DNA from 3 places in the Microbacterium thalassium genome. Region 1 is predicted to be linked to each of the others. Evidence: predicted binding sites of a transcription regulator. Region 1 holds the regulator's gene; each other region holds the start of a gene.
The links. Region 1 encodes HrcA, which represses chaperone genes, less so after heat shock. Its sites were predicted from a motif close to TTNGCACTCGNNNNNNNCGAGTGCNAA; they were not measured.
Positions count from the first base shown of each region.

Region 2: groES (co-chaperone GroES) is a predicted target of HrcA. The motif match lies at 1,779-1,805, and genes of this name have one in related genera.
Region 3: HD594_RS16895 (Hsp20/alpha crystallin family protein) is a predicted target of HrcA. The motif match lies at 3,684-3,710, and genes of this name have one in related genera.

Region 1 is NZ_JACHML010000001.1:2,524,999-2,533,021, reverse strand. It holds gene HD594_RS11665 (DegT/DnrJ/EryC1/StrS family aminotransferase) at 1-39, shown strand, start outside; gene HD594_RS11660 (glycosyltransferase family 2 protein) at 26-907, shown strand; gene lepA (translation elongation factor 4) at 920-2,770, shown strand; gene HD594_RS11650 (DUF1990 family protein) at 2,832-3,482, shown strand; gene hemW (radical SAM family heme chaperone HemW) at 3,486-4,703, shown strand; gene hrcA (heat-inducible transcriptional repressor HrcA) at 4,801-5,841, shown strand; gene dnaJ (molecular chaperone DnaJ) at 5,893-7,014, shown strand; gene HD594_RS11630 (16S rRNA (uracil(1498)-N(3))-methyltransferase) at 7,016-7,747, shown strand; gene HD594_RS11625 (HIT domain-containing protein) at 7,772-8,023, shown strand, end outside.
Region 2 is NZ_JACHML010000001.1:1,565,876-1,573,898, forward strand. It holds gene HD594_RS07225 (class I SAM-dependent methyltransferase) at 1-81, opposite strand, end outside; gene HD594_RS07230 (extracellular catalytic domain type 1 short-chain-length polyhydroxyalkanoate depolymerase) at 283-1,746, shown strand; gene groES (co-chaperone GroES) at 1,888-2,184, shown strand; gene rarD (EamA family transporter RarD) at 2,393-3,355, shown strand; gene HD594_RS07245 (metal-sensitive transcriptional regulator) at 3,461-3,835, opposite strand; gene HD594_RS07250 (heavy metal translocating P-type ATPase) at 3,832-6,198, opposite strand; gene HD594_RS07255 (heavy-metal-associated domain-containing protein) at 6,198-6,410, opposite strand; gene HD594_RS07260 (ABC transporter substrate-binding protein) at 6,650-7,918, shown strand.
Region 3 is NZ_JACHML010000001.1:3,647,915-3,655,937, reverse strand. It holds gene HD594_RS16915 (MarR family winged helix-turn-helix transcriptional regulator) at 1-353, opposite strand, end outside; gene HD594_RS16910 (acyl-CoA synthetase) at 433-2,022, shown strand; gene HD594_RS16905 (acyl-CoA dehydrogenase family protein) at 2,034-3,197, shown strand; gene HD594_RS16900 (VOC family protein) at 3,216-3,575, shown strand; gene HD594_RS16895 (Hsp20/alpha crystallin family protein) at 3,784-4,239, shown strand; gene HD594_RS16890 (hypothetical protein) at 4,385-4,960, shown strand; gene HD594_RS16885 (hypothetical protein) at 5,009-5,557, shown strand; gene HD594_RS16880 (MarR family winged helix-turn-helix transcriptional regulator) at 5,576-6,010, opposite strand; gene HD594_RS16875 (DUF2207 domain-containing protein) at 6,108-7,928, shown strand.

The DNA.
Region 1 (8,023 bases):
GTGGAGCACGTCGCGGAGGCCGTGCGTGCCGTCGCGTGAACTCGTCTCCGTGCTCGTGCCGGCGTACGACCACGGCGCGTACGTGGGGGAGTGCATCGCGGCGCTGGCGGCGCAGACGCACGAGCGCCTCGAGCTGCTGATCGCCGACGACGCCTCCACGGACGACACCGTCCAGCGCGTCGAGGAGGCGATCGCCGTGCACGCCGGCCGCTTCGAGCGCGTGCGGTTCGAGCGCCACGAGACCAATCGCGGCACCGCCGCCACGCTGAACGGCCTGCTCGGGCACGCGACCGGGCGATACCTGTTCCTCAACGCCTCCGACGACCGCGCAGCGCCACACGCGATCTCCCGGCTCGTGTCCGTGCTGGAGCAGAACCCGCGCGCAGCGCTCGCGGTGGGCGACAGCATCCTCATCGACGAGGCCGGCCGGCGCGTGTACTGGGCGGCGGGACGCGCGACGGTGGACGATCCCGACGCGGCCCTGTACCTGACCTGGGTGGAGCACCTGCGCGCCATGCATCGGCCGGGGGTGTTCGAGCCGCGCCTGTTCGGCCGTGCGGGCACGCTGCACCGCGTCAACTACATCCCGAACGGCAAGCTGATGCGCCGCGACGCGGTCCTGGCCGCGGGCGGGTGGACGCCGGGCACGCTCGAGGACTGGGACCTGAACTTCCGGCTCGCGCTCCGGCACCGCATGGTCTACGTCGACGACGTGCTGTTCGCCTACCGCTGGCATGCGGGCAACACCGTGCGGGATCACGAGCGGATGGCGCGGCTGCAGGCGGGCACCGTGTCCGCCATCCGGCGCCGGCTGCGCGACCCGCGTGTCTGGGTGAGGTCGCTGGACGGCCGCGATGCGGGGTCGCGCCTCCGGCACTGGAGGGGGCTGCTCAGCCGGCACCGGTAGACTTCTGCGGACATGTCACCGCGCGCCCTCACCTCGCTCGAGCCCGCAGCCACGCCCCCCGAGCGCATCCGCAACTTCTGCATCATCGCCCACATCGACCACGGCAAATCGACCCTGGCCGACCGCATGCTGCAGATCACCGGCGTGGTCTCCGACCGCGACATGCGCGCGCAGTACCTCGACCGCATGGACATCGAGCGCGAGCGCGGCATCACGATCAAGTCGCAGGCGGTGCGCATGCCGTGGGCGACCGACGAGGGCACGTTCGCGCTGAACATGATCGACACTCCCGGCCACGTCGACTTCACCTACGAGGTGAGCCGGTCGCTGGCGGCGTGCGAGGGCGCGATCCTGCTCGTCGACGCCGCGCAGGGGATCGAGGCGCAGACGCTCGCGAACCTGTACCTCGCGCTCGAGAACGACCTGCAGATCATCCCCGTCCTCAACAAGATCGACCTGCCGGCCGCGGACCCCGAGAAGTACGCCGCCGAGCTGGCCAACCTCATCGGCGGCTCGCCGGACGACGTGCTGCGCGTCAGCGGCAAGACCGGCCTCGGCGTCGAGGAGCTGCTCGACCGTCTGGTGCGCGACATCCCGGCGCCCACCGGCGACGCCGACGCTCCCGCCCGCGCGATGATCTTCGACTCCGTCTACGACTCGTACCGCGGCGTGGTGACCTACGTCCGCATGGTCGACGGCAAGCTCGAGCCGCGCGAGCGCATCCAGATGATGTCGACCAGGGCGACGCACGATCTGCTCGAGATCGGCGTCTCGAGCCCCGAGCCGATCCCCACCAAGGGCCTCGGCGTCGGCGAGGTCGGCTACCTGATCACCGGCGTGAAGGACGTTCGCCAGTCCAAGGTCGGCGACACGGTGACCAACGCCCGCAAGCCCGCCGGGGCGCCGCTGGCCGGCTACACCGATCCGAAGCCCATGGTGTTCTCGGGCATCTACCCGATCGACGGCAGCGACTACGCGGATCTGCGCGAGGCACTGGACAAGCTCAAGCTCTCGGATGCGTCGCTGCAGTACGAGCCCGAGACCTCGGTAGCCCTCGGCTTCGGCTTCCGCTGCGGGTTCCTGGGGCTGCTGCACCTCGAGATCGTCACCGAACGGCTCTCGCGGGAGTTCGATCTCGACCTGATCACCACGGCGCCGTCGGTCACCTACGAGGTCACCACAGACACCGGTGATTCGGTGACCGTGACCAACCCGAGCGAGTACCCCGACGGTCGCGTCGCCGAGGTCTCGGAGCCCGTCGTCAAGGTCGGGGTCCTCCTGCCCAAGGACTACGTCGGCACGGTCATGGAGCTCTGCCAGTCGCGCCGCGGATCCCTGCTGGGCATGGACTACCTGTCCGAGGAGCGCGTCGAGCTGCGCTACAACATGCCGCTCGGCGAGATCGTGTTCGACTTCTTCGACCAGCTGAAGTCGAAGACGCAGGGCTACGCGAGCCTGGACTACGAGCCGGCCGGCTCGCAGACGGCCGACCTGGTGAAGGTCGACATCCTGCTCCAGGGCGAGAAGGTGGACGCCTTCAGCTCGATCGTCCACCGCGACAAGGCGTACTCGTACGGCACGATGATGGCCGAGCGGCTCCGCAAGCTGATTCCCCGTCAGCAGTTCGAGGTCCCGATCCAGGCGGCGATCGGCGCGCGCATCATCGCCCGCGAGAACATCCGCGCGATCCGCAAGGACGTGCTCGCCAAGTGCTACGGCGGTGACATCACGCGAAAGCGCAAGCTGCTCGAGAAGCAGAAGGAGGGCAAGAAGCGCATGAAGATGGTCGGCCGCGTCGAGGTGCCCCAGGAGGCGTTCATCGCCGCGCTGTCGGGCGACGTCGAAGGCAAGGACAAGAAGTAGGACCACAGCGGCACCACGCGCTCACACCGGGCGTGCAGGGGCCGCCGATAGGGTGGAGATCATGCGTCGCGGGACCTTCAAGGACGAGACGGTCGACTACGCCGCCGTCGGGGCGACCCAGGCGCCCGACCTGATGCAGTATCCCCCCGAGCGCAGCATCCCCGCGCAGGAGTCCTGGCGCATCGGAAGCGGCGAGGCCCGCTTCCACACCGCCTCCGAATCGCTGCTGTCGTGGGGCGCCCAGCGCGGCGCGGGCCTGACGATCCGGGACGTGCGCCCGGCCTCCGGCCCGATGTACTCGGGCGTGAGCTTCGACGCGGACGGCACGCCCATCGCGCCCAGCCGCAGCGATGCCGACCTGCGCTACGACGAGAACGGTACGCCTTACGTCGGCGCGGGCGCCACGGTCTCGCTCGAGGGGCGCGTGCGCGGTCATCGGGCGGATGCCGACCTCCGGGTGATCTTCGCGATCGAGGAGCCCCGCCGCGTCGGGTTCGCCCTCGGCACCGTCTCGGGCTCGGTCGTCAGCGGCGAGGAGTCCTTCATGCTCGAGTGGTACGACAACGACGAGGTTTGGTTCACGGTGCGGGCCTTCGACGCGCCGACGGGGCTGTTCTACCGGCTGCTGCCGGGCCTGGTCCGCCGCCGCCGTCGCGAGCTGTTCACCGGATACCTCCGGGCGATCTCGCCGCTGTACGCGACCCCCTCCTGATCCGTGGGCTCGGCACTCCCGCTCGGCGAGCCGGCGCCCGCGGACGGCTCGCTGCCCGCCGGGACCCGCATCGACCCGGCGGCGTCCTTCGGCGTGTACCTGCACGTCCCGTTCTGCCGCGTGCGGTGCGGCTACTGCGATTTCAACACGTACACCTCCAGCGAGCTGCGCGGCGCCCGGCAGGAGGACTACGCCTCCGAGGTGCTGCGCGAGATCGCTCTGGCGCGCACCGTCCTCGGCGATGCGGGCCCGATCCGCCCGGCGGCGACGGTGTTCTTCGGCGGAGGCACGCCGACCCTGCTCCCGCCCGGCGATCTGGCGCGCATGCTCGACGGCGTCCGGGACGCCTTCGGGATCGAGCCGGATGCCGAGATCACGGTGGAGGCCAATCCCGACACGGTGACCGACGAGGTGGCCCGGATCCTCGCCGACGCCGGCGTGACGCGGATGTCGATCGGCATGCAGTCGGCCGTGCCGCACGTGCTGCGGGCCCTCGATCGCACCCACCGCCCGGAGTCCATCGGCACCGCGGTCGGCGCGGCGCGCCGTGCCGGGCTGGCCGTGAGCCTCGACCTCATCTACGGGGCGCCGGGGGAGTCGCTGGAGGACTGGCGGAGCTCTCTCGCGGGTGCGCTGGAGCACGCGCCCGACCATGTCTCCGCGTACGCGCTCATCATCGAGGAGGGCACGAGTCTGGCGCGGCGCATCCGGCGCGGAGAGGTGACGGCGCCCGACGACGACCTGCAGGCCGACATGTACGAACTGGCCGATGCGCTGCTCGGCGACGCCGGCTACGGGTGGTACGAGGTCTCGAACTGGGCTCGCACCCCGCAGGCGCGCTCTCGCCACAACCTCGCGTACTGGCGGGGCGGGGACTGGTGGGGCTTCGGCCCGGGCGCCCACAGCCACGTCGCCGGGGTCCGGTTCTGGAACGTCAAGCATCCCGCCGCGTACGCCGCGCGGCTCGCGAGCGGCCAGTCGCCCGCGGCCGGCCGAGAGCGTCCCGACGCGGACGCCCGCCTGCTCGAGCGGGTCCTGCTGGGCACGCGCATCCGCGAGGGCTTCGCGATCGACGACCTGCCCGAGGCCTCCCGCCGCGGCGTCGCCGGTCTCATCGCCGACGGGCTGATCGACGGTGCGGCCGCGGTGGGCGGGAGGATCGTGCCGACGCTGCGCGGCAGGCTGCTCGCGGACGTGATCGCGCGCACGCTCACGGAGTGACCCCACGAGCGGACTCGCCATCGCCCGCGCGGGACGAGCGCGGCGGCGGGCGGGTAGGATTGGCACTCACGACAGACGAGTGCCAGCAAGGGGGATGATGGTCAGCGAACGGGGACTCCAGGTGCTGCGGGCGATCGTCCAGGACTACGTGGACACCCGCGAGCCGGTCGGCAGCAAGTCGATCGTCGACCGCCACGCGTTCGGCGTGTCCGCGGCCACGATCCGCAACGACATGGCTCTGCTCGAGGAGGAGGAGCTCATCGAGGCTCCCCACACCTCGTCGGGCCGCGTGCCCACCGACAAGGGCTACCGCGTGTTCGTGGACCACCTCGCCGAGATCCGGCCCCTGAGCACCGCCCAGCGGCAGGCGATCGCATCGTTCCTCGAGGCGCCCGGCGATCTGGACGACACCCTGGTGCGGACGGTGCGCGTGCTCTCGCAGCTGACCGGGCAGGTCGCGCTGGTGCAGTACCCGTCGTTCGCGCGGGCGACGGTGACGCATGTCGAGCTGGTTCAGCTGGGCGGCGGCCGCATGCTCGTGATCGTCGTCACCGACACCGGCCGCGTCTCGCAGCGCCTGGCGCTCGTGGGAGACGAGTTCGACGAGACCGAGCTCGGCCGCATCCGCGCCGAGCTCGGCACCCTGCTGGTCGGGCGCGCGGTCCGCGACGGGCTGGCGCGCATCTCCGACCACCTGTCGGCGGATTCCCGCGTGCCGGCCCCGCTCGAGGAGGCGACGGCGGCGGTGCTGCGCGTCGTCGCCGAGGAGCTGGACGAGTTCCGGCAGGACCGGCTGGTGATGGCCGGCAGCGCCAACCTCGCCCGCCGCGAAGCGGACTTCCGGGGCAGCATCTCGCCGCTCCTGGAGGCGATCGAGGAGCAGGTCACCCTGCTGCGGCTGATGGGCGAGATGGTCGCCGACGAGCAGGGGCTGGCGGCCAGCATCGGACGCGAGAACGAGGCGTTCGGCCTGACCGAGGCGTCGGTGCTCGCCAGCGACTACGACTCGACGGTGGCGCGGGCCCGCATCGGCGTGCTCGGCCCCACACGGATGGACTATCCGACCAACCTCGCCTCGGTGCGCGCGGTGGCGCGCTACCTGAGCCGGTTGCTCGAAGAGGATGAGGCCGCCCGCTGAGCGGGCGGACCGACCGACGGATGCCGCCTGCGGGCGGCCGGGAAGGCGACAGTGGCTGACCACTACGAAGTGCTCGGGGTCTCGCGCGATGCGAGCCCGGACGAGATCAAGAAGGCGTACCGGCGACTCGCGCGCCAGCTGCATCCGGACGTGAATCCCGGTGAGGACGCGGCCGAGCGGTTCAAGCTCGTGACCCACGCCTACGACGTCCTCAGCGACCCCGATCAGCGCGCCCGCTACGACATGGGCGGCGACTCGCCGTTCGGCGGGGGCGCCGCGGGCTTCGGCGGCTTCAGCGACATCTTCGAGACGTTCTTCGGGGCCGCGGCCGGTGGTGCCGGCGGCCGCGGGGGTCGTCCCCGGTCCCGCCGCGACCGCGGGCAGGACGCACTCGTGCGCGTCACGCTCGACCTCGGCGACGTCGTCTTCGGCGTGCACCGCGACATCGAGGTCGACACCGCGGTGGTGTGCGAGACCTGCGAGGGATCGTGCTGCCAGCCCGGCACGTCGCCGGTCACGTGCGACATCTGCCACGGCACGGGGCACGTGCAGCGTCAGGTGCGCAGCCTCCTCGGCAACGTCGTGACGTCGCAGCCCTGCGGCGTGTGCCAGGGGTACGGCACGACGATCCCGTACCCGTGCGCGACGTGTCAGGGCCAGGGCCGTGTGCGCGCCCGCCGGACGGTGTCGCTGGACATCCCCGCCGGCGTCGAGAGCGGCCTGCGCCTGCAGCTGCCCGGTTCGGGCGAGGTGGGACCGGCGGGCGGGCCCAACGGCGACCTCTACGTCGAGATCACGGTCTCTCCCCACGACGTGTTCAGCCGCGACGGCGACGATCTGCTGGCGACGCTGGAGGTCTCGATGCCCGACGCGATCCTGGGCACCACGACCACCATCGAATCGCTCGACGGCCCCGTCGACCTCGAGGTGCGCCCCGGCGTCCAGTCCGGCGACGTGCTGACGATCAAGGGCCGCGGCATCACACCGCTGCGGTCGACGCAGCGCGGCGACCTGCGTGTGGGCGTGCACGTGGTGACGCCCACGCGCCTGGACGCGAAGGAGCGCGCCCTCATCGAGGACTTCGCCCGGCGCACGAAGGCGCCCGCTCCGCGTCTCGGCGAGTTCCAGCAGGGGCTGTTCGCGAAGCTCCGCGACCGGTTCCGCCACAGCTGACATGGCCCTGCACTTCCTCGCCGACGAGGCGGCGACCGCTCGCCCCGGCGACACGCTGGTCCTCACGGGCGCGGAGGCGCACCACGCCGCCACGGTCCGGCGCGTCCGGCCGGGCGAGCAGGTGACCGTCGGCGACGGCCGCGGGACGTGGCTGACGGGGGTGTGCGCCTCGGCGGCGCCGCGCGAGGTGATCGTCGAGGTCACGGCCCGGCGCGACGAGCCGGCGCCGCAGACCCGGCTGGTGCTCGTGCAGGCGCTGGCCAAGGGCGATCGCGACGAGCTCGCGATCCAGGCGGCGACCGAACTCGGCGTCGACGGCATCGTGCCGTGGCAGGCGGCACGGAGCGTGTCGCGGTGGGACGGGCCCAAGCGCGACAAGGGACTCGCCCGCTGGCGGATGATCGCGCGGGAGGCTGCGAAGCAGGCTCATCGCGCGTGGCTGCCCGAGGTCGAACCGGTCGTCGGCACGGCCGACCTGGTGCGCCGCGCCGCCTCGACGCGCGTCCTCGTGCTCGAGCCCACCGCCGCGGACGCGCTCACCGGGATCGAGCAGACCGACGATGCCGAATGCCTGCTCGTGGTGGGCCCCGAGGGCGGCATCGCCGCCGAGGAGCTCGCGTCGCTGACCGCCGCCGGCGCGCGCGCCGTGCGCCTCGGGGACACGGTGCTGCGCACCTCGACCGCGGGCCCCGCGGCCGTCGCGGTGATGAGCGCCCGCCTCGGACGCTGGTGACACCCCCTCGGTAGACTGGTGGACATGAGCGAGCCTTCGATCTTCACGCGCATCCTGAGGGGCGAGATCCCTTCCGAGATCATCGCGCAGACCGACAACGTGTTCGCGATCCGCGACATCGCGCCGAAGGCTCCGGTGCATCTGCTGGTGATCCCGAAGACGCAGGAGTACCGCGACGTCGTCGAGCTCGCCGCCGGCGACCCGGCGCTGCTGACGGAGATGATCGGCCTGGCGAACTCGCTCGCCGCCGACCACGCCGACGGCGACTTCCGTCTC
Region 2 (8,023 bases), 960 kb from region 1:
GGACGTCTCGACGGGGTCCAGGGCATCGAGAAGCCGCAGGCCCTCGGGCGTGAGCAGCGCGGTCAGCTCGGCCATGTCCATCCGACCAGCCTAGGTCCGCCGCAGGACCGGACGGAGATGTCCGATCAACCCCTGGTGCATGAATCAGGTTTCATCTAGTGTCGGACCTGCGCCCGTGGCGGCGCGCCGCGCGGAATCGATGCGGATGCCGCGCGCAGCTCCCGCCCGGATGCCCTGAGCAATGGTGCCGGGGGCGACGGCGGGGCGATCGAAGGAGCACTGATGCCCTCATACCGTTCGCGATCCACGTCCCGCTCCACCTCCTCCCGTCCCACCCCACCCCGCTCGTGCCTGATCGCGGGCGGCATCGCCGCCGTCCTCGCGGTCGTCGGCCTGGTCGGCGTCGCGCCCGCGGCGCAGGCGATCATCTGCCCGCCCGGCTTCGAGACGCTCCCCGGCTGCACCAACGGCGACACCGGCGGGGGCGGCGACACCGGCGGCGGCACGACGACCGGAACCTGGACCACCGAGACGATCGCCGGCATGAGCGTGCGCCTGTACACCCCGATCACCGACCCCGCGCTCGCCGCGGGGCGCGCGCTCATGATCGGTCTCCACGGGTGTGCGCAGACGGCCTCCGACATGCAGACGGCCGGCAACTGGGCCGCGACCGCCGACGAGTACGGCATGGTCGTGGCGCTGCCCGACGCGCCGAACGGCGGCGTCATCTTCGGATGCTGGGACTACTACGACACAAGCCACTCGCGCACGGCTCCCTCGCGTCACGACGACAACCTGCTCGACCTCGCGTCGACGCTGCAGGCGCGGTCGGCGCTCGGCATCGACGCCGACCAGACCTACATCTCGGGGCTGTCCTCGGGCGGCGGCGAGACCATGGTGATGGGGTGCCTCGCGCCCGACGTGTTCGCCGGCATCGGCATCAACGCCGGTCCCACCGTCGGGACGACGTCGGGTCAGATCGGCAGCGTCGCGGTGAGCAAGGCGCAGGGGACCTCGACGTGCACGTCGTTCGCCGGGTCGGCGTCCGACGCGTTCGACACCCAGGTGACGTCGATCATCTACGGCAGCAACGACGGCACCGTCGCGCCGGGCTACAACACGCTCAACGGCCAGATCATGGCGGGCATCTACGGCGCCGGCACCACGTCGACGTTCTCGCTGTCGGGACTCGCCGGCAACAACACCGCGGGTTCGGGCACGCTGTACTCGGACGCCGAAGGTGCCCGTGTCTCGGTCATCCAGAACACGAACCTGGGCCACAACTGGCCCGCGGGCGCGGGCTCGGGCGGCTCGTACATCTCGGCGAACAGCATCGACTACCCGGCGTACGTCACGGGCTTCTTCTTCGACAACAACCGCCGCGTCGACCGCACGGTGCCCACGCCCACTCCGACCCCGACCCCCACGCCCACTCCGACCCCGACCCCCACGGCGACGGCGACCCCGACGCCGACCCCGACGCCGACCCCGACCGCGACGGCGACGCCCACACCCACGCCCACGCCCACCGCGACGCCGACCCCGACCCCGACCCCGACGGACTGCATCACGGCCACCAACGCCGAGCACAAGGCCGCGGGGCGCGCGATCTCGTACGGCGTGAACCCCTACAACCCCTACTACGCCGTGGTGACCCAGGCGTACTTGGGGCAGGGCGATGCGACCGTGACGTCGCTGCAGGCGGCGGCATCCGGCGGGTACACCGTGGTGAGTTCGTGCGGCTGACGAGACAGGCTGCGGGCTGCCGTCGTCATGGACTGGCACTCACGTTGCACGAGTGCCAGTGCCTTGCCTAGACTGCTCGTTAGCACTCTCAGCATGCGGGTGCTAATGAGTCTTCAGTCTCAAGGAAAGAAGAGGTAGACCGTGTCGGTTTCCATCAAGCCGCTCGAGGACCGCATCGTCATCAAGCAGGTCGAGGCCGAGCAGACCACGTCCAGCGGTCTGGTCATCCCCGACACCGCCAAGGAGAAGCCCCAGGAGGGCGAGGTCGTGGCGGTCGGCCCGGGCCGCATCGACGACAACGGCAACCGCATCCCGCTCGACGTCGCTGTCGGCGACCGCGTCATCTACAGCAAGTACGGCGGGACCGAGGTCAAGTTCGGCGGTGACGAGTTCCTCGTCCTGTCGGCTCGCGACGTCCTCGCGGTCGTCGTCCGCTGAGACGCGCGCTCCGCGTAGCGGAAGGGTCGGACGCTTCGGCATCCGGCCCTTCCGTCGTTTCCGGGCTGAGGAGCGCGGGCCACGCCGGTCTCGGTGGCCCGGAGCCGGTGACGCGCACCGACACTAGGCTGGATCGGTGACGCACTCGAGCCCCGAACCCGCCGGCGACGGCGCCGAACTGGGAGAGGCGGCCGCCGCCACCGCGGGCATCGTCGTCCCGGATGCCGCGGCTCCCGCATCCGCGCCCGACGCCGCCCGCGAGCGCGCGATCGGCGGCGTGTACGCGTTCACGGCGTACCTGCTGTGGGGCTTCCTGCCCCTGTACTTCCTGCTGCTGGCGCCCGCCGGCCCGTGGGAGATCGTGGCCTGGCGCATCCTGCTGTCGCTGGTGTTCTGCGTGGTGCTGCTCACCGTCACGCGGACGTGGCGGTCGCTGCGAGCGATCATGCGACAGCGGCGCCTGCTGCTGTGGACGGCGGTGGCAGGGGTGCTCATCTACGTCAACTGGCAGGTGTTCCTGATCGCGACGCTGACCGGGCACGTGATCGAGACCAGCATGGGTTACTTCATCAACCCGATCTTCACCGTGCTGATCGGCGTGCTCGTCCTGCGCGAGCGCCTGCGCCGCGCGCAGTGGGTCGCGATCGGGATCGCGGGCCTCGCGGTCGTCGTCATCATCGTCGGCTACGGATCGTTCCCGTGGATCGCGCTCACCCTCGCGACCTCGTTCGGGCTGTACAGCCTGGTCAAGAAGCAGATCGGGCCGTCGGTCGACGCCATCAGCGGCCTCACGCTCGAGTCGATGTGGCTGGCGCCGATCGCCATCGCCGAGCTCGTCATCGTCGCGCTGACCACGGGGCTCGCGATCGGCACCGTGAGCGGCTGGCACACCGCGCTGCTGCTGATGGCGGGCGTCATGACCGCCACGCCGCTGCTCTTCTTCGCCGCCGGTGCACGCCGCGCGCCGCTCACGCTCATCGGGCTGCTGCAGTTCATCGCGCCGATCATGCAGTTCATCATCGGCGCCTGGATCCTCGGCGAGCCGATGCCGCTGGAGCGCTGGATCGGCTTCAGCCTCGTCTGGCTGTCGCTGATCGTGCTGACGGCCGACTCGCTGGTGGCGGCCCGCCGGTCGCGGGGCGGGGTGTCGGACGTCGCCGACCTGACCTGAGGCGCCGGCGACGCCTTCAGAACGCAGGAGATTCGCGTCTGGGCAGGACGATTCGGTGCTGCATCCTTCGACGAAGCGCGGATTCTCCGACGAACGGGGGCCGGACTACCGCACGAGGCGCGCGATCGCCTCCGACGCCTCGGTGATCTTGGCGTCGGCCTCGGCGCCGCCGGCGCGCGCCGCGTCGACGACGCAGTGGCGCAGGTGGTCGTCGAGCAGCCCCAGCGCCACGGCCTCGAGGGCGCTCGTCATCGCCGAGATCTGGGTGAGGATGTCGATGCAGTACTTCTCGTCCTCGACCATCGTGCGGATGCCGCGCGCCTGACCCTCGATGCGCTTGAGGCGGTTGACGTAGCGCGCCTTGTCCGAGATGTACCCGTGGTGGGCGTGCCCCTCGTCGTGCGGATACGGCTCGGACGGCGTGATGCTCGGCTCGTCGTCCTCGACCGCATCCACGGGAGGGGTGGCGTCGGTGGTCATGACTGCTCCTGGAGGGGTGAGGTGCGGGAGCGGAAACTCCGCAGCCGCAGGCTGTTTCCGACGACGAAGACGCTCGAGAATGCCATCGCCGCGCCGGCGATCATGGGGTTGAGCAGCCCGAGGGCCGCCAGCGGGATCGCCGCCACGTTGTACGCGAACGCCCAGAAGAGGTTCACACGGATCGTACCGAGCGTCGCCCGCGAGAGTCGAACGGCGTCGGCGGCGCTGCGCAGATCGCCGCGGACGAGGGTGATGTCGGAGGCCTCGATCGCGGCATCCGTCCCGGTCCCCATCGACAGGCCCAGGTCGGCCTGCGCGAGCGCAGCGGCGTCGTTGACGCCGTCGCCGACCATCGCGACGACCCGGCCGGCGGCCTGCAGCTCCTGCACGACGGCGACCTTGTCGGCCGGGAGCACCTCCGCGCGCACGCGGTCGATGCCGACGTCGCTCGCGACCGCCCGCGCCACGGCGTCGTTGTCGCCGGTCAGCAGGATCGGCTCGAGCCCGAGTGCGCGCAGCTGGGCGACGGCCTCGCGGCTGGTCGGCTTCACCTGATCGGCGACCACGAGGGCGCCCGCGGCGGTGCCGTCCCAGGCGACGAACACGACGGTGCGACCCTGGGCCTCGGCGGCGGACGCGGCGCGCTCGACGGCCTCGGGCAGCTCGATCGCGAACTCGGCCAGCAGCGCGCGGCGGCCGACGACGGCGGCGCGGCCCTCGACGACACCCGAGACGCCGAATCCGGCCACCGACTGGAAGGACTCGACGGCGGGCAGGCCCCGCGGCGCCGGGGGAGGGCCGACGGGGATGCTGCTGCCGAGGAGCATCGTCCCGGTGCCCGGCGCCACCGCGGCGTCCGCCGCGCCGCCGTCGGCCGTGGCCGCGTCGGCGATCGCGCGTGCGATCGGGTGCTCCGAGGCGTGCTCGAGGGCACCCGCGACGCGCAGCAGCTCGTCCGGGGCGATGCCATCGGCGGGGATCGTCTCGACCAGCGCCATGCGCCCGGTGGTCACGGTGCCGGTCTTGTCGAGCACGACGGTGTCGACGCGGCGCGTGGACTCGAGCACCTCGGGTCCGCGGATGAGGATGCCCATGCGCGCCCCCGTGCCGGTGCCGACCAGCAGCGCGATGGGCGTCGCCAGGCCGAGCGCGCACGGGCACGCGATGATGAGGACCGCGACGGCCGCGGTGAACGCGCCGGCCGCGGGGAATCCGAGCAGCAGCCAGACGGCGAGCGTCACCAGCGCGATGCCGATCACGATCGGCACGAACACCGCCGAGATGCGGTCGGCGAGTCGCTGCACCGCGGCCTTGCCCGACTGCGCCTGCTCGACCAGGCGGGCCATCTGCGCCAGCTGCGTGTCATCGCCGACGCGCGTGGCGCGCACGACGAGCCGGCCTCCGGCGTTGACGGTGGCGCCGACGACCGCATCGCCGGGGACCGCCTCGACCGGCACGGACTCGCCGGTGACCATCGACGCGTCGACGGCGCTCGAGCCCGAGACGACGACGCCGTCGGTGGCGATCTTCTCTCCGGGTCGCACGACGAACTCGTCGCCGACGGCGAGCTGCGCGATCGGCACCCTCACCTCGCGGCCCCCGCGCAGCACCGCGGCATCCTTCGCGCCGAGGTCGAGCAGGGCGCGCAGGGCGGCGCCCGCGCGGCGCTTGGAGCGAAGCTCGAAATAGCGTCCCGCGAGCACGAAGGTGGTCACGCCGGCGGCGACCTCCAGGTAGATGTTCGAGGCGCCGTCCGACGGCTGGACGGTCCACTCGAAGCCGTGCGTCATGCCGGGCATCCCGGCGTCGCCGAGGAACAGCGCGTACAGCGACCATAGGAAGGCCGCCGTGACACCCATCGAGATGAGCGTGTCCATCGTCGCGGCACCGTGGCGCAGGTTGATCCACGCGGCCCGGTGGAACGGCCACGCGCCCCACACGGCGACGGGCGCGGCGAGAGCGAGGGACGCCCACTGCCAGTACGTGAACTGCAGCGCGGGGATCATCGCGAGCAGGATCACGGGCGCGGCGAGGACCGCCGAGCCGATGACGCGCCGGCGCAGCGACGCGAGCTCACGGTCCTCGGGCTCGTCGGCCCGCTCCTCGGGCTCGGGGGGAGCGGGGAGGACGGCGGTGTACCCGGTCTTCTCGACCTCGGCGATGAGGTCGCCGGGGGAGACGTCGGCCGCCGCGTCGACGACCGCCTTCTCGGTGGCGTAGTTGACGGATGCCGCGACGCCCGGCATCCGATTGAGCTTCTTCTCGATGCGGGCGGCGCACGACGCGCACGTCATGCCGCCGATCTCGAGCTCGATCCGTGCCCCCGCCTGATCGCTCGCGGGCGCGCCGGACACGGTGCTCATCAGGCCCGCGCCGCCTCGTAGCCTGCCTCGTCCACGGCGGCGACGACGTCGGCGTCGGCGAGGGGAGCCGAGGACTCCACGACCAGCATGCCGGTCTGCGCGCTGACGTCGACGCTCGTGACGCCGGCGATCTGCGACACCTCGCTGCGCACGGCGTGCTCGCAGTGCCCGCAGGTCATCCCGGTCACCTGGTACTGGATCTTCTCGGTCATCGTCCACCTTTCGTCGGATACCCCGTGGGGGTACCTCCGATCCAACTCTACGCCCCGCCGGAGTATTCCGTCGGCGGGGCGAGGAGGCGTTGGGACTGGGTGTCGCGAAAGTAACGATTCGGTCGCGTTACACATCGTTAACGAACAGCAACACCCACGAGACCCGCGCACGGTTAGGTTGATTCAACCTGCGACGGCGCGCCCGAAGCCTGCCGTCCTCAATCACAGCAAGGAGCAACATGAACGTCTTCACACGTTCGCGCACTGGCAAGGTCCTCGGCGGCATCGCCGCGGTCGGCGTGAGCGCGCTCGTCCTGGCCGGATGCGCGTCCACGACCGACGAGGGCACCACCGACGCCGGCCCCGCCGAGGAGCTCAGCCTCACCATCGGCACGGCCCTCCCCCAGACCGGAAACCTCGCATTCCTCGGCCCGCCCGAGGAGGCGGGTGTCGCCTACGCCACGTCGCTCGTCAACGCGGTGTCGGAGGAGACCGGTCTCACGCTCGACGTCGTCTACGGCGACTCGGGTGACACCGACAACAAGGCCTACGAGACCGAGATCCCGCGTCTGCTCGGCGAGGACGTCTCGGCCGTCATCGGCGCCGCATCCTCCGGTGTGTCGCTGCAGTTCATCGACCAGCTGGTCGGCGCCGGCGTCATCCAGTTCTCGCCGGCGAACACGTCTGACGCGTTCACCACGTACGAGGACGACGGCCTGTACTTCCGCACCGCTCCCTCGGACGTCCTGCAGGGCGACGTGCTCGGCAACCTGATCGCCGAGGACGGCAACCAGACCCTCGGCATGATCGTGCTGAACGACTCGTACGGCACCGGCCTGGCCAAGTACGTCACCGAGTCCTTCGAGGCCGCCGGCGGCGAGGTCGTGGCGGCGCCCACCTACAACACGGGCGACACCACGTTCGACGCGCAGGTCTCCGAGGTCCTCGCGGCCGACCCCGACGCGATCGCGCTGATCACGTTCGACGAGGTCTCGACGATCCTCCCGAGCCTGCTCGGCCAGATCCCGGCCGACAAGCTGTACTTCGTGGACGGCAACCTGAAGAACTTCGGCGACGACCTCGCCGAGGGCTCGCTCACCGGTTCGAAGGGCACGCTGCCCGGCCTGTCGATCGACACGCTCGGCGCCTTCACGAGCGACCTCGACGCGTACTTGGAGGCGGAGGGCGACGAGCCCCTGACCGAGTACAGCTACGCCGCAGAGTCCTTCGACGCCGTGATCCTGCTCGCGCTGGCCAGCCTGGCTGCCGGCTCGACCGACGCCGGTGACATCGCCGAGAAGCTCATCGAGGTCTCGGGTGGCTCGGGCGACGGGGAGAAGTGCACCGACTTCGCCGCGTGCGCCGACATCATCCTCTCCGGTGGCGTCGCGGACTACGACGGCATCTCGGGTCCGATCACGTTCGACGAGGTCGGCGACCCGACCGAGGCGTCGATCGGCATCTACGAGTACGGCGACGACAACAACTACGTGGCCTACGCCGGCTGATCGTCACTGACAGTCACGAGGGCCCCGGATCTTCGGATCCGGGGCCCTCTGCGCTGTGCGGAGACATGGTTGACGCGACCGCACCGCGGCGACGCCGCAGCCCCG
Region 3 (8,023 bases), 1.1 Mb from region 1:
TGCACCTGCCTGCCGGCGTCGGTCGCGACGATGATGTTCGTTCGGCGGTCCGTGGGCGAGCTGCGTCGTTCGACGTAGCCGCGCTGTTCGAGGTCGTCGATCAGCGCGACGATCTGACTCGCGTCCAGGCGCAGGAAGTCGGCGAGTTCGCGCTGCGTCGGATTCTCTCCCGAGGCCGCCAGGGACAGCACCGCGTACAGGCGGCCGTTGAGGCCGAACTCGGCGAAGAAGGCTCGGTCGCGCGCGACCCACACGGCGCGGGAGCGTGTGAGGAGGAAGCCCATGTCCTCGTAGAGGGTGGCGCTCTTGAGCCGCTCCTTCGCGTTCTCCTTCACCGTGTGCCCTTCTGTCACGCAATGGTGAACACCATATCGCATGCGCTGGTAAGGATAAATCATTGACAAGGTCAACGGTCTCTGTTCGAATGTCCCCATGTCAACGTCGACCGGAGCTTTCGGCGCCCCTCACTCTCAGATTCCTCCCACGAACTACGGGCTCGGCACGTGGGCGGAGCGGCGGGTTCTGCTTGCGCCGGACCTGCCGGCGTGGACCTTTGAAGGAGAGTCGACCTCGTATGCCGAGGTCGATCGGCGGGTGCGCAAGCTCGCCGGCGCACTCGCCGACCTCGGGGTCCGCCACGGCGACCGCGTCGCGTACATGGGGTTCAACCACCCCGCACTGCTCGAGACGCTGTTCGCGCTCGGACGCATCGGCGCCATAGCGGTGCTCGTGAACGCGCGCCTTTCGCACGGTGAAGTGGGGTACATCCTCAACGACTCCGGAGCGCGGATGCTGCTGTTCGGGGCGGAGCAGCGAGCCATCGCGCGAATGCTCGAGCAGGAGGCGTTCGGCGTGCAGATGGTCTCGGTCGACTACGACGCCGGTGACGACGAGACGTGGGCGCGCGAGTACGAGGCGCTGCTCGCAGCGGGTTCGGAGGAGTCGACGCCGGCGGCAGTCGGGCTCGACGACCCGTGTCTGATCATGTACACGTCCGGCACGACCGGCCGCCCCAAGGGCGCCGTGCTCAGCCACGCCAACATGACCTACAGCGGTCTGAACATGCTCATCTCCACCGACCTCCGCACCGGCGACGTGTCGCTCGCCGTCGCGCCGCTGTTCCACATCGCCGGATTGAACGCGCTCGTGCTGCCGATGTTCCTGAAGGGCGGGCACATCCTCATCCAACGCCACTTCGACCCCGTGGCGGTCGTGGGCACACTGCGGGAACTGCACGTGAACTCCATGTTCGCGGTGCCCGCCATGCTCGATGCGATGGCAGGCGTCGACGGCTTCGAGGTGATGGCGTTCCCGGACCTGAGGACCCTCATCGTGGGCGGCGCCCCCGTGCCGAGTCGGGTCCTGCGACAGTGGAACAGCAAGGGCGTCGAGCTGCAGCAGGGATACGGGTTCACCGAGGCGGCGCCGGCGGTGACGCTGCTGTCGCCTGCCGAAGCCATCCGCAAGGAGGGGTCGGCCGGCAAACAGCACTTCTTCACGGACGTGCGAGTGGTCGCCGCCGACGGGCACGACGCCGCGGTCGGCGAGTCCGGCGAGATCTACGTGCGGGGCTTGAACATCATGCTCGGGTACTGGGACAACCCGCGGGCGACGGCCGAATCGTTCGACGGCGAGTGGTACAAGTCCGGTGACGTCGCGGAGAAGGACGAGCACGGCTTCCACTTCCTCAAGGACCGGTCGAAGGACATGTTCATCTCGGGAGGGGAGAACGTGTACCCGTCCGAGGTGGAGAGCGCGCTGCTGGACGTTCCGGGCGTGGTGGAAGCCGCCGTCATCGGGGTTCCCGACGAGCGTTGGGGTGAAGTCGGCAAGGCGCTGATCGTGCTCGAGGCCGGCGCCGCCCTCGACGCGGACGGCATGCGGGCCGCATTGGCAGACGGACTCGCGCGCTACAAGATCCCGAAGCTCTTCGAGTTCGTCGCTGAGCTTCCACGCACGGCGACGGGAAAGGTGCAGAAGCATCTGCTGCGCGACGCCCACGCGGTCGGGGCGCTCTCGTGACCGCGGGCGGCATGCTCGCGGCGGACCTGCTCGGATTCGAGGACGACCTCACCGAGCCGGAGCGGCAGACTCTGCTCGCGCTGCGCGCGTACCTGGAATCGGAGGTCCGCCCGCAGGTGAACGGCCTGTGGGAGCGGGCGGAGTTCCCGGCCGAGATCATCGGGCCGCTGGCCGAGCTCGGCGTCTACTCCTTCGGCGGAGACCACGCGGCCTTCGAGAACTCGGCCGTGTTCCGCGGGTTCGTGACGCTCGAACTGGCGCGGGTCGACTCCTCGCTGGCGACGTTCGCGGGCGTGCACACCGGGCTGGCGAGCGGTTCGATCGCGCTGTGCGGCTCGGTCGAGCAGCAGGCCGAGTGGCTTCCGAGGATGGCGACCGGGGAGGTCATCGGCTCGTTCGCGCTCACCGAGCCGGAGTCCGGGTCGGATGTCGCGCGCGGCCTGCGGACCACGGCGCGCCGGGACGGCGACCACTGGGTGCTCAACGGCGAGAAGCGCTGGATCGGCAACGCCACGTGGGGCGATGTCGTCGTCGTATGGGCCCGCGACGAAGCCGACGACCAGGTCAAGGGCTTCATCGTGCCGACGAGCACGCCCGGCTATCGGGCCGACAAGATCGAGGGTAAATACAGCCTGCGCATCGTGCAGAACGCGCACATCACGCTGACCGACGTGCGCGTCCCCGACTCCTGGCACCTCGCCGAGGCGAACAGCTTCGCGGACACGAACAGGGTGCTGCAGGCCACCCGTCTCGACGTCGCCTGGTCGGCTGTCGGGAACGCCATCGGCGCGTACGAGCACGCTCTCGCCTACGCGCGGGCGCGAACGCAGTTCGGCAAGCCGATCGCGTCGTTCCAGCTCGTCCAGGACCTGCTCGTGAAGTCCCTCGGCAACATCACCGCGTCACTGGCGATGGTCGTCCGCGTCGCGGCCCTGAACGACCGCGGCGTCTCCTCGGACGAGCACTCGGCGATGGCGAAGCTGTACGCCACGTCCCGGACGCGCGAGGCGGTGGCCTGGTGTCGCGAGATCCTCGGCGGCAACGGCATCGTCATCGACTACGACGTCATCCGTCATTTCGCCGATGCGGAGGCCCAGTACTCCTTCGAGGGCACCCGCGAGGTGAACACCCTGATCCTCGGGCGCGCCATCACCGGCATGCAGGCTTTCGTGTGACGGTGCGAGACTGGCGGCGTGAGACTCGTCCAGGTCGCCCAGCGGGCGATTGATCTCGACCGCGCGGAGGACTTCTACGCCCGGCTCATCGGGATGCGATCCATCGCCCGCTTCGACGAGGCCGGGCTGCTGTTCTTCGACCTCGCGGGCACGCGCCTCCTGCTCGACCGCAATGCCCCGTCGACCCTCGTGTACCTGCAGGTCGACAATGTGCACGAGGCGCTCGAGCGCGTCGGCGCCGAGGTCGTCTCGCCTCCGCACGTGATCTTCCACCACGACGACGACGCGCTCGGCCCCGTGGGGTACGACGAGTGGCAGGCGTTCATCCGCGACTCCGAGGGAAACACGATCGGCCTGATCGCGTTCCAGCGCCCCTGAGCGCCGGCGACAAGGCTGCGGGTGCGCCGCCGTCCGGGCGGCGCCGGAGACCGGCGCACGTCTGTCGGCGTCGGGTGTTCGCCGTGCGCGAAGAGAGGACGAAAGTCATTAGCACTCGGGGATGGAGAGTGCTAATCTCTCTCTAGTTGAGTCGAGAGGGCTCAACTTTCAGACCAGAGTCCGAAACAACCGACAGAAGGAGACGACCATGGCAACCTATGACCCGTTCCGCGACCTCGACCGACTGGCTTCGGGACTCTTCGACGCCCGCCGCGGCCCGCGCCGCATGCCGATGGACCTGTACCGCGACGGTGACCACTACGTCCTCACCGCCGACCTTCCGGGCATCGACCCCGGTTCGGTCGACATCGACGTCGACGGTCAGCTGCTGACGATCCGGGCCGAGCGCACGCTCACCACGGGCGAGGGAGTCAAGTGGATCACCCGCGAGCGCGAGGCGGCGAGCTTCATCCGCCAGCTGAACCTCGGCCAGGGCATCGACACCGACCGCATCGCCGCGACCTACAGCAACGGCGTGCTGAGCGTCACGATCCCGGTCAGCGAGAAGGCCAAGCCGCGCAAGATCGAGGTGTCCACCGAAGAGGGTGCGCCGGTGATCAAGGCTCACGAGTCGACCGAGGGGCCGCAGCCTGTCGACCAGTGATCGCACCGACGCCGTGAGAGGCTGCTCGCAGCGCAACCGGATGGCGCGCCCCTTCGCGTGAGGGGCGCGCCATCCGGCGCGTGGGAGCATGGGACGGATGCGGCATCGATGCCGCTCCGCGCCGACGAGTTCTGGGGAGGAAGCGGTGAACGCCGACGTTCTCGCGCACGCCGGCGCACGTGCACGCCTGGCGACGACGATCGGGATCCCGCTGTACACGGTGTTCGGCGGAATCGGCCTGTGGGCGGCGACCGCCCTGTGGAACCGCGTCGTGTGCGACGACGTGCTGGCACCGTCGGTCCTCGGCGGGCCGACCGCCGCGATCGGGGCGGCCAGTGCCGTCGCCGCCGTGGTCGGCATCGCGGGCGTGTCGTCGCTGTCGCGGAGCGTGTTCCCCCGCATCGGGACGACGCCGGTGCGCCGCGTCGCGCTCGGTGCCGCGCTGGGCGCCGCGGGCGCGCTCGTCCCCAGCATCCTCATCGTGATCGGATGCCTCCACCCGGCTGCCGGGATCGCCGCGACGATGCTCGGCCTCGTGCTCCCGGCCGCCCTCACGGGAGCGGTGGGGGGCGCGCTCGTCGGCCGGGTCGAGCACTCGAGCGTGCTCATCCGCCTGTTCGTCGCCGCGAAGTGGTTCGCCGTCGTCGTCGTCGGCCTGTGGGCGGTGCTGGCGTTCGCGCCCCTGGACCGCTGGACGCTGCTCGCCTGCGCCGTCGGCTGAGCTCCATAGGGCATGATGAGCAGGCACCCGGCGACCGAGGAGGACGCGATGAGCGAGCAGGCGGTGGCGGCCAGGACCGCATCGGGGTGGACGGCTGCGACGGTGGGCATCCCGCTCTACACCGTCTTCGGGGCGCTCGGCCTGTGGCTCGGCTCGCTGGCCTGGACCGCGATGGCCGCGGACGAGGTCGAGCATCCGACCGTGCTCGCCGGGACCATGGTCGCGACGGCGATCGTGTCGGTCGTGACGGCCGTGATCGGAGTCCCGGCCGTCGCGCTGATCCTTGCGCGGCCGCTCGCAGCATCGGCGCGGTACCCGCGCAGGGCCGCCGCCGTGTTCACCGTCGTCGGCGCGGCCGCCGCGGTCATTCCGGGCGTCTTCATCGCACTGGGCAGCGGCCACGTCGGTGCCGGCGCCACCTTCGCCCTGCTCGCGCTGATCCTCCCGGCGGCGCTGACCGGCCTGCTCGCGGCGTTCCTCCTGCCGGCCGTCGCGGCGTCCCGGGCGGTCGCGACGGTCTTCGCCGTGGCCGCGCTCGCGGCGGTCGCGCTCGTGGTCGTGTGGACCGTCGTCCAGCTCACCCCGATCGGCGGCTGACCCGCCGTCCGGACCGGCTCAGTCCCCGTCGTCGCGCAGCTTCGCCGTGAGGGTGTGCAGCTGCGACAGCTCGCCGTCGCTGAGCTTGGACATGCGCGCCGCGATCGAGCGGCCGTGCTGCGACGCCACCTTGCGGAACGCGACAGCGCCTTCCTCGGTCGCCGTGACGAGGGAGCCCCGACCGTCGCCCGGGTCGGCGCACTTGGTGAGCAGGCCCCGCGCCACCATGCGGTCGACCAGGCGCGACACGCTCGGCTGGCTGATCAGCATCCGCGCGGTGACATCGCGCAGCTTCGCGGTCATCTCGTCGGCGCGCGTCACCGTCAGCAGCACGTCGTATTCGCCCTGCGACAGCTCCGCTCCGTCGAAGTCGGCGCTGATCTCGGCGAACACCTCGTGCTGGGCGCGGAACAGGCTCTCCCACGCGTCGATGGCGAGGCGGCGGTCGGTCATGTCCACCAGAGTAGAGCGAACCGGCGGGTCATAGGCTCTTGCCATGGGGAGCTTGGTGGGGAATGCACGTCGTGCGGGCTTGTCGGCGGGGAAGCGGATGCCGGGACCGGCCCGCATCCTGATCGTGATCGCCGTCGCGGCCGGGTCGATCTTCGCCGGTACCGCGCCGGCTGTTGCCGCGCCGGCCCCCGAGTCGGTGCCGAACGCCATCGTCACCGCCGGGGTGGACGACTTCACGTTCGCGAGCATGGACGTGGAGTACACCCTCGGCCGGGCGGAGGACGGCGCGAGCACCCTCACCGTCGTCGAGACGTTCGTGGCGCAGTTCCCCGATTTCGACCAGAACCGCGGCATGCGCCGCAGCATCCCCGACTCGTACCTGGGCATCCCGCTGTTCCCGCATCTCGTGTCGATCACCGACGGCGAGGGCAACCCCCGGGCGTCCGAGGTCGACAGCTCCGACGGCTACTACTCGATGACCTCGCGCGCCGACGACTACGTGCTCGGGACGCAGACGTACGTCTTCACGTACACGCTCCAGAACGTCACCCGGTTCTTCTCCGACACCGGCGTCGACGAGTTCTACTGGGACGTCAACGGCGAGGAATGGCGCCAGCCGTTCGGCCGTGTCTCGGTCGCGCTCGTGGTGCCGCCCGACCTCGCGGCGGCGCTCACCGGCGACCGGGCCTGCTACGCCGGCTACACCGGCTCGACGGACACGTGCGACATCACGGCTGATGCCGCCGAGGACGGTTCCACCACCATCCGCGCGTCCGTGTCGGACGTCGGCCCGTACCAGACCCTGACGATCGCCGTCGCGTTCGAGGCCGGCACGTTCACGCCGTTCGACACGTCGTACTTCGCCTCGGTGTGGGGGTGGCTCCAGGCGATCGCCGCGGCGGGCGTGGTCGCCGTGCTCGCGATGACGATCTGGGTGCGCCGCCGGTTCCTGCGCGACGAGCCCGGTCGGCCGACGATCATCGCCGAGTACACGCCGCCGGCGGTGATCGACGCGCTCGAGAGCGCCGTGATGCTCGGCAAGACCAGCAAGGCGATCCCCGCCGAAGTGCTCGAGCAGGCCGTGGTCGGCAGCATCCGCATCATCGAAGGCCCGCCTCGCTGGTTCGGCAGCGCTCGCCTGAGCGCCGAGCTCATCGACCCGTCGCGGGCGGACGGCGACGGGCGGATGCTGCTGTCGGCGCTGTTCCCCTACGGGCGGCCGGGTGAGGTGTTCGAGTTCGGCAAGAGCGACAAGCGCCTGTCGTCGGCGGCCCAGCGGATCCTCGCCGCGGCCACCAAGGAGCTCAAGCGCCGCGGGCTGCGTCGCAGGGTTCCGGCCGGCGCACGGGCGTGGCCGATCCTCGGGATGATCGCGACCGGTGCGCTCGTGGCGTTCTTCGGCTTCATCGGCATGGAGAACGGCATGAGCGGGCTCGTCCCCTTCGCCGTCATCGTGGGCGCGGCGATCTCCGTGCTCGTGGTCATCACCCTCGTGTCGCGTCAGCCGCTGACGGCGAAGGGCGCCGAGACGCGCGACCACCTCGCGGGCCTGAAGGTCTTCATCGAATGGGCCGAGGCCGACCGCATCCGCATGTTGCAGTCCCCGAAGGGCGCCGAGCGGGTGCCGGTCGACGTCGACGATCCGCGGCAGATGCTGAAGATCTACGAGGCGCTGCTGCCGTACGCGGTCGTGTTCGGGCAGGAGAAGCAGTGGTCCGAGCAGCTGGCGGTGCTGTACGGCCCGAACAACGGCCCGAGCTGGTACGCGGGGCGCAGCGCCTTCAACGCCTACGCGTTCTCGCGCGGCATCTCGAGCCTGTCGGCGAGCACGTCATCGTCGGCCTCGACGTCGGGCGGTTCGGGCGGCGGCGGCTCGGCCGGAGGAGGAGGCGGCGGCGGAGGCGGCGGCGGGGTCTGAGCCCGGCTGCGCGCGGGCAAGAGTAAGGGCCGGTCGGAGAGGCTCCCGACCGGCCCTTGTCCCTTGCACCAAGAGTGTCCTGCAATCACATGCCG